DNA from 2 places in the Arthrobacter sp. NQ7 genome. Region 2 is predicted to be linked to the other one. Evidence: riboswitches for the same ligand, from Rfam matches in the RefSeq annotation. Region 2 holds a riboswitch; the other holds the start of a gene.
What was found. A riboswitch is a leader RNA that binds a small molecule or an ion and turns the genes downstream of it on or off. The one in region 2 is predicted to bind glycine.

Region 1 (4,395 bases), on a different contig from region 2:
GTCGGCGGCAACGGTGACCAGCGCGCCGCGCTCTTTGGCATCGGCGATGACGCCGGACTGGTCCCAAACCCGGCCGGAAACCCCCGGCTGCTGCAGCACGATGCCGTTGATGGCACCTTCGGGAAGTCCCTGGGACAGGTCAGCCACCTCAACCTCGAAGCCCAGCGCCTCGGCGCGGCCCTGGACGATGGCGATGGTCTGCGGGAGGCAGTCGGCGTCGATCACCGTCTTGCCGTCCTTGGCATTCTTGTCCTTGTTGGCGCGGCGCATCAGCAGCACGGACTCAGCCACGGCGGTGGCCTCATCCAGCAGCGAGGCGTTGGCGACGGGGAGGGCCGTCAGGTCCTGGACCATGGTCTGGAAGTTCAGCAGCGCTTCCAGCCGGCCCTGTGAGATTTCCGGCTGGTAGGGCGTGTAGGCCGTGTACCAGGCGGGGGATTCCAGGATGTTGCGGCGGATCACCGGGGGAGTGACGGTGTCGTAGTAGCCCTGGCCGATCATCTGGACGGCGGTCTTGTTCCGGCCGGCGATTCGGCGCAGCTCCGCGAGGACTTCCACCTCGCTGAGGGCGTCCTGCAGGCAGAGGGCAGATTCCTGGCGGATGGAGGCGGGGACGGCAACGTCAACGAGGCCGTCCACGCTGTCATAGCCCACGGCTTTGAGCATGGTGTCGACGTCGGCCTGGCGGCGCGCGCCGATATGGCGGTCAACAAACGATGTTGGAAGCGATTGAATCGTCAAGAGGAACTCCAGGTCTGGCCGGCCTGGGGTGGCACGGCATGGGATGGGTTCCTCCCCGCTCTGTATTGGACCTGAGAGATTCCGCGTGGCCTGCTCTTGGCAGGCGGCCGCTTGCACCGTCGGTGAACCGGATTGAAGCCCGGTTGCTTTCCAGAGTCGCCTCGCCATGACGGTACGTGGGCCTGAGAGATTCCTGGGGAGGATTTGCTCCTACGGCGCCTGCCCGGTGGATGCCGGGAGAACTCTCCCGTCACAGCTCGAAAGGCTTATTCAAATGTGGGTGATTCGGCTCACAAGGTATCGGGAATAGCTGATTATGGCAAGTCGGCGCCCGCGGCGTCGGCCCCGTCCGCAGCCGAAGGAGCGCGGCCAACGGTTATGTCGAAAAGAGTTTGACATTCCATCGTGACGGACACCACACTGAACCCCGGGATTGGCGCCGCGCCGGCTGGCTCAGCGTATCAGGAGCGGCCGACTGCCGGCGCCGGTCCCATCGCACGAAGACCGCAGTCCAGAAAAGGCAGCGGTATCCAACTGAATACGCCTTTGACCTGCGGCGGGAGAGCCTGCCGGGTACATCCAGCAGGCGCCGTAGGAGCAAACCCTCCCCAGGAAACTCTCAGGCCCACGTACCGCCGCGGACAGGCAACTCTGGAAAGCGGCCAGGCATGCCCTGGCTCACCGACGGTGCAAGCGGCCGCCTGCCAAGAGCAGGCCACGCGGAAACTCTCAGGTCCACAACAGAGCGGGGAGGAACCCAATCTTTGCGGTACCCAAATGCCGCTTTACCGATGGAGTTCCTCATGGCGATTCATCCCCCCACGTCCGGCGAACCAGCACGGTTCAACGGCGAACCAGCACGCAACCCCGGTGCGGCCACGGCGGTCCGCAGCGAACCCCCGCACCTGGAACGGCAGCTCACCAACCGGCACATCCAGCTCATCGCCATTGGCGGGGCGATTGGCACCGGCCTCTTCATGGGCTCCGGCAAGACCATCTCCGCTGCGGGGCCCTCCGTGATCTTCGTGTACATGATCATCGGCTTCATGCTCTTCTTCGTCATGCGGGCCATGGGCGAACTGCTGCTGAGCAACCTGAACTACAAGTCCTTCAGTGACTTCGCCGCCGACCTCCTGGGACCGTGGGCGGGTTTCTTCACCGGCTGGACGTACTGGTTCTGCTGGGTCATCACTGGAATCGCCGACGTGATCGCCATCGCGGGCTATTCCAAGGAACTCTGGCCGGCCCTGCCGCTGTGGATTCCGGGCCTGGCCACCGTGGCCATCCTGCTGCTGCTGAACCTCGCCACCGTCAAGGCCTTCGGCGAGACCGAGTTCTGGTTCGCCCTCATCAAGATCGTCGCCATCGCGGCGCTGATCATCGTGGGCCTCTTCATGATCTTCACCGGCTTCCAGAGCGACGCCGGTACGGCCAGCTTCACCAACCTGTGGAGCCACGGCGGGTTCTTCCCCAATGAATTCATGGGCTTTGTGGCCGGCTTCCAGATCGCCGTGTTCGCCTTCGTGGGCATCGAACTGGTGGGCACCACCGCCGCCGAGGCCAGGAACCCGGAGCGCACGCTGCCCAAGGCCATCAACGCCATTCCGGTCCGCGTCCTGCTTTTCTACGTCGGCGCACTGATCATCCTGATGGCCGTCACCCCGTGGACGCAGTTCGCTGCAGGCCACAGCCCGTTCATCGGCATGTTCTCCCTGGCCGGCCTGGGCGCCGCCGCCACGGTGGTCAACCTGGTTGTCCTCACCTCGGCCATGTCCTCGGCCAACTCCGGCATCTACTCCACCTCCCGCATGGTCTTCGGCCTTGCCCAGGAGGGCGACGCGCCCGGCATCTTCAGCCGCCTGTCCACGAGGAAGGTGCCCAGCAACGCCCTGTTCCTGTCCTGCGTCCTGCTGCTCTCCGGCGTCGTCCTCATGTACGCCGGCCAGGACGTTGGCAAGGCGTTCGAAATGGTGACCACGGTGTCGGCCGTCTGCTTCATCTTCGTCTGGTCGATCATCCTTGCCAGCTACATCGCCTTCCGCCGGCGCCGGCCGCACCTGCACGATGCGTCGCAGTTCAAGATGCCCGGCGGCATCCCGGCAGTGTGGGTGGTCTACGCGTTCTTCGCCTTCGTCCTCTGGGCCCTGACCACCCAGCCGGACACGCTCCTTGCCCTGCTCGTGACGCCCGTCTGGTTCGTCGTGCTTGGCGTGGCCTGGGCCATCCTGCGCCGCCGGCCCGCCCACCTGGCCCGCTTCGAGGTCTTCCGGGCTGAGCTCCGCGCTGACCAGGCTGCCGCCGGACAAAACGGTGGCCAAGCCCCGGGCGTGGCAGAGGAGGTCCAGCAGGCCAGGAAGTAACGTCCGACGGCGGGGTGCGGCGCGGGCGCCCGGCTCCAGTTGCCGTTCCCGCCGCCGCAGCCCGCCCGTCGCGTGCTGCAGGCGTGAAAGTTCAGCATGCTTAGTGTTGATCCACATAGGATGGAAATGCACGGCAGCCCAACCGCTGCAGGTCGATTTGAACGAAGGTGACCATGGCCCGGCGCAGCAACCCCGCAGTACGCATCGCACAGGAGACCGCCCACAACGCAATGTTCGACGCCGAGGGCAAGCCCAAGCCCGGTGTCCACAACATGCTGCTGAAGGCAGTTCAGATCCAGCGGCCGCTGGTGCTTGCCTACATCCGCAGGCTCCAGAAGAGGCATCCGCGGGCCACCGCCGCCCAGTTGGCGGACATCGCCGAGCGTGACTACCTCCGGGCCGTGGCCGGTGGGGGCGCGCTGGTGGGTGCCACCGCCGTCGTTCCCGGGGTTGGGACCGTCGCGTCACTGGGACTGTCCGCGGCCGCCACCGTCGGCTTCCTGGAAGCGACGGCACTCTACGCAACGTCACTGGCGGAGCTCCACGGCATCCGCCTGACCAACCCGGAAAAAGCCGGGACCATGGTCATGGCCATCATGCTTGGCGAGGAGGGCACCGCCCTGCTCGGCACACTCAGCGGCCAGGCATCGGGCGGCGCCACCACCACCTGGAGCAACGCCCTCTCCAAGTCGATGGTGGTGCCGGGATTCGGAAGTGTCCGCAAACGGATCCAGCAGGCCTTCCTCAGGAACCTGCTCAAGCGCCAGGGAACTGCCCTGTTCGGCCGGGCCCTTCCGTTCGGGATAGGTGCCGTCGTGGGTGGAGCCGGTAACCTCGTGATGGGCCGTGCGGTGGCCAAGAACGCCCGGGAGGCGTTCGGGCCAATGCCGGAAACCATCCCCGGGGAGCTGACTGCCGCCGCCGGGCCGGACAACCTGACGCTGGAAGGCAACACACTTGGATCTCAACGCTGACGTAGGGCAATCGTTCGGCTCCTGGACGGCCGGCGGCGACCCGGCAATGTTCCAGCTGGCAACCAGCGCCAACGTGGCCTGCGGCCTCCATGCGGGCGATCCCGTCACCATGCTGGACAGCTGCCGGGCCGCCTACGAGCTCGACGTCACCGTTGGCGCACACCTGGGCTACCGCGACCTGGCCGGCTACGGCCGCCGAAGGCTGGGGATGAGCTTCGACGAACTGTTCGGCGACGTGCTGTACCAACTGGGGGCGCTCGACGGCGTAGCCCACGCGGTGGGTGCTTCGGTGGACTTCGTGAAGCCGCACGGAGCGCTGT
Region 2 (4,395 bases):
GGGACGCACTGATCGCGACACCGTGGCCTGCCTCGTGCGCGGCCTTGTTCGCGTCGCCGGGCATGAAGGGTGCCAGGTGCGCCTTGGCAGCGACCGGGCCGACGCCGGGTCCGCCGCCGCCGTGCGGGATGCAGAAGGTCTTGTGCAGGTTCAGGTGCGAGACGTCGCCGCCGAACTGGCCCGGCTGCGCCAGGCCCACCAGGGCGTTCAGGTTCGCGCCGTCGATGTACACCTGGCCGCCTGCGGCGTGGACTGCGTCGCAGACGTCCCGGACATCGCCGTCATAGACCCCATGGGTGGAGGGGTAGGTGATCATGATGCAGGACAAGGCGTCCTTGTTGGCCTCGATCTTGGCCGTCAGGTCATCGTGGTCGATGGTGCCGTCCGCGGCGGTGGCCACGACGACGACCTTCATGCCGGCCAAGACGGCGGAGGCGGCGTTGGTGCCGTGCGCCGAGGCCGGGATCAGGCAGATGTTGCGCTGCTGCTCGCCGCGGGAGTGGTGGTAGCCGCGGATCGCCAGCAGCCCGGCCAGTTCGCCCTGGGAGCCGGCGTTGGGCTGGATGGACACCTGGTCGTAGCCCGTGATCTCCGCGAGGTCCGCTTCCAGGCCCGAGATGAGTTCGCGCCAGCCCTCGGTTTGGGAGTCCGGGGCGAACGGGTGGATGGAGGCGAACTCCGGCCAGGAAATGGCTTCCATTTCGGCGGTGGCGTTCAGCTTCATGGTGCAGGAGCCCAGCGGTATCATGGTGCGGTCGAGCGCCAGGTCCCGGTCCGAGAGCTTGCGGATGTAGCGCAGCAGCTGGGTTTCTGACCGGTGTGTGTTGAACACCGGGTGCTGCAGGTAGTCGGAAGAACGCTCAACGGCGGCTTCGAGGGCAAAGCCGTCCCCGTCGGCGACCTGGGCGCCGAAGATGTCGGCAACCTGGGCGACGACGGCCGCCGTCGTGGTTTCATCCAGGGAGATGCCGACCGTGTCGCCGTCGATGTGGCGCAGGTTGATGCCCCGCGCCTCGGCGTCGGCGACGAGGGCTGCTGCGCGGCCGGGGACGCGCACGGTCAGGGTGTCGAAGAAGCTCCGGTGCAGGACCTCGACGCCGGCAGCGGCAAGTGAGGCCGCCAGGGTGCGCGCGTGGCCGTGCACCGTTCCGGCGATCGCCTTCAGCCCGTCCGGGCCGTGGTACACCGCGTACATGGAGGCGACGATGGCCAGGAGCGCCTGGGCGGTGCAGATGTTGGACGTGGCCTTTTCGCGGCGGATGTGCTGCTCGCGGGTCTGCAGCGCCAGGCGGTAGGCGGGGACGCCGGCGTCGTCCTTGGACACGCCCACCAGGCGGCCGGGCAGCGAACGTTCCAAGCCCTTGCGGACGGCCATGTAGGCGGCGTGCGGGCCGCCGAAGAACAGGGGAACACCGAAGCGCTGGGCGGAGCCCACGGCAATGTCCGCGCCCTGCTCCCCCGGGGGCGTGATCAGGGTGAGTGCCAGCAGGTCGGCGGCAACGGTTACCAGCGCGCCGCGCTCCTTGGCGGCGGCGATAACGCCGGACTGGTCCCAGACGCGTCCGGAGGCGCCAGGCTGCTGCAGCACGATGCCGTTGATGTCGCCCTCGGGAAGTCCCTGGGACAGGTCGGCGACCTCCACCTCGAAGCCCAGCGCCTCGGCGCGGCCCTGGACGATGGCGATGGTCTGGGGCAGCACGTCGCTGTCCAGGACGGTCTTGCCGTCCTTGGCATTCTTGTCCTTGTTGGCGCGGCGCATCAGCAGCACGGCCTCGGCCACGGCGGTGGCCTCATCCAGCAGGGAAGCGTTGGCGATGGGCAGTCCCACAAGGTCCTGCACCATGGTTTGGAAGTTCAGCAGCGCCTCGAGGCGGCCCTGCGAGATTTCCGGCTGGTAGGGCGTGTAGGCCGTGTACCAGGCAGGGGACTCCAGGATGTTCCGGCGGATCACCGGCGGAGTCACGGTGTCGTAGTAGCCCTGCCCGATCATCTGGACGGCGGTCTTGTTTTTCGCCGCCAGTTTACGGAGTTCGGTGAGGACTTCGACCTCGCTGAGGGCGTCCTGCAGGCGGAGGGCGGTCTCCTGGCGGATGACCTTGGGCACCGCCGTGTCCACCAGGTTGTCGACCGTGTCGTAGCCCACGGCTTTGAGCATGGTGTCGACGTCGGCCTGGCGGCGCGCACCGATATGGCGGTCTACGAACGTGGTGGAGGCTGGGGTAACCGACACAAGGAACTCCATTTACTCAGGCGGCGCAGGGTACGCCACAGCTATTCGGGTTCCTCCCCGCTCTGTATTGGACCTGAGAGTTTCCGCGTCCCCTGCCTGGGCAGGACCCGCTTGCACCGTCGGTGAGCACAACAGCCTTTGGCCCCTCCCAGGGGGAAGGATGACTGCCTGCTGCTTTCCAGAGGCGCCTCGCCGCGGCGGTACAGGGGCCTGCGAGATTCCTGGGGAGGATTTGCTCCTACGGCGCCTGCCTGTACTTCCGGCAGAACTCTCCCGCCGCAGATCAAAGGCTATTAAGTTGTGGGTTTCATGACGGCCGGTGACAGCCCTCACAACTCTCCATTGTCCTACGGGGCGGCCCCTCCCGGCAAATGCCGAAACCTACCTGCGAAGCCGTTCCAGCGCGGCCAGCAGTTCCTCAACGTCGGCCGCCCCTCCGCCCTCCGGCGCGGGCGCCACGGACAGCATGGCGTTGAAATACAGCCCGTCACCCATGTACAGCACGGCCTTGGCCAGCCCCGGCCCCACGTCGGCCGCGATTTCGTCCAGCCAGCGCTGCTGGATGGCTGCGAAACGGCGGCGGGTCTCTTCGTGCGCCACTTCGGCAAGCCTGGTGGCGGCCACGATGGCGCGGTCCAGGGGAGTGTCGGCCCAGACGGAAGAACGGATGAAGTATGCCGCGGCGCCCTCGCTGGCCGAGGCCATGGCATCGGCGTCGGCCTTGGCCAGCCCTTCCAGCCGGTCGAGCAGCACGGCGATAAGGGCTTCCTTGTTCGGAAAGTGGTACAGGAGGCCGCCCTTCGACACGCCGGCCTTTCGCGCCACGGCATCGAGGGTGGCCGCGCGCTCCCCCACTTCGATCAGCAGGGACTCGAAGGCATCAAGGACCGCGTCACGGGCTACAGGCTTTCGGGGCATGCTTCCCATCATGCCCGGCATCCGGCAGGAAAGCGGAATGCCGGCGCTTTCAAACTATACCGTCTGGACGGTATAGTTATTTCATGACGACGACCGCACCCACCCCGTTGGAGACCAGCCCGGCCCTCTCCGGCCGGCGTGATTGGGCCGCCCTGGCGCTGCTGATGTTTCCGGTACTGCTGGTGGCAGTGGACAATACGGCCCTGACCTTTGCCCTCCCGGCCATTGCCCGCGCCCTGGATCCGTCCGGCGTGCAGCTGCTGTGGATCGTCGACGCCTACCCGCTGGTGCTGGCCGGGCTGCTGGTATCCATGGGCAGCCTGGGTGACCGGATCGGGCGGCGGAGGCTGTTGATCATTGGCAGCCTGGGCTTCGCAGCCCTCTCAGCCGCAACGGCCTTCGCCCCCACGCCTGAGTGGCTGATTGCCGGCCGCGCAGCCCTGGGATTCTTTGGCGCCATTCTGATGCCGTCCACGCTGTCGCTGATCCGGAATATTTTTCCCCAGCCCAACCGCCGCCGGCTTGCGGTGGCCATCTGGGCCGCGGGATTCTCGGGCGGCGCGGCCCTGGGGCCGATCTTCGGCGGATGGCTGGTGGAGCACTTCTGGTGGGGTGCCGTGTTCCTGGTGGCAGTCCCCCTCATGCTTCCCCTGCTGGCGGGTGGGCCGGCCCTTATTCCGGAATCGAAGGACCCGGCACCAGGAAAGGTGGATATTCCCAGCATCCTGCTCTCCATGCTGGTCATGGTTCCGGTGGTTTACGGCATCAAGGCGCTGGCCACCGAGGGTCCCGGCGCAGCCGGGCTGGGCAGCATCCTCTTCGGCCTGGCCATGGGCGTCGTATTCGTCCGGCGCCAGCACCGGCTGGAGCACCCCCTGCTTGACATGTCGCTGTTCGGGAACAGCGTGTTCAGCATGGCCATCAGCGCCAACATCCTCGCCCTGTTCTCCTTCAACGGCTTCATCCTGTTCCTGGCCCAGCATCTCCAGCTCCTCGAAGGGATGACCCCGTCAGCCGCCGGCGTCGCGATGATTCCGGCACTGGCGGCCACGGTTGTGTCGGGTTTGGTCGTGGTTCCCCTGGTCCGCAAGGTGCGTCCCGGGGCAGTGGTGGCGGCGGGCCTGGCTTTCAGCGCCGCGGGCTACAGCATGGTTGCCTTCGGGAACCACGACGGCGGCCCCGCGCTGCTGCTGGCAGCCCTGCTGGTCCTGGCGCTGGGTGTCGGCACGGCGGAAACAATATCCAAC

Region 1: another riboswitch for glycine. It lies ahead of cycA (D-serine/D-alanine/glycine transporter); the one in region 2 lies ahead of gcvP (aminomethyl-transferring glycine dehydrogenase).

What each region holds. Positions count from the first base shown of each region.
Region 1 covers NZ_JARFXU020000041.1:5,490-9,884, forward strand. Annotated here, with positions in the region: gene gcvP (aminomethyl-transferring glycine dehydrogenase) at 1-753, opposite strand, end outside; glycine riboswitch at 902-1,001, opposite strand; glycine riboswitch at 1,289-1,386, shown strand; glycine riboswitch at 1,387-1,495, shown strand; gene cycA (D-serine/D-alanine/glycine transporter) at 1,545-3,101, shown strand; gene PUN71_RS22455 (hypothetical protein) at 3,275-4,075, shown strand; gene PUN71_RS22460 (LamB/YcsF family protein) at 4,059-4,395, shown strand, end outside.
Region 2 covers NZ_JARFXU020000032.1:29,472-33,866, reverse strand. Annotated here, with positions in the region: gene gcvP (aminomethyl-transferring glycine dehydrogenase) at 1-2,230, opposite strand, end outside; glycine riboswitch at 2,419-2,516, opposite strand; gene PUN71_RS21285 (TetR/AcrR family transcriptional regulator) at 2,612-3,148, opposite strand; gene PUN71_RS21280 (MFS transporter) at 3,232-4,395, shown strand, end outside.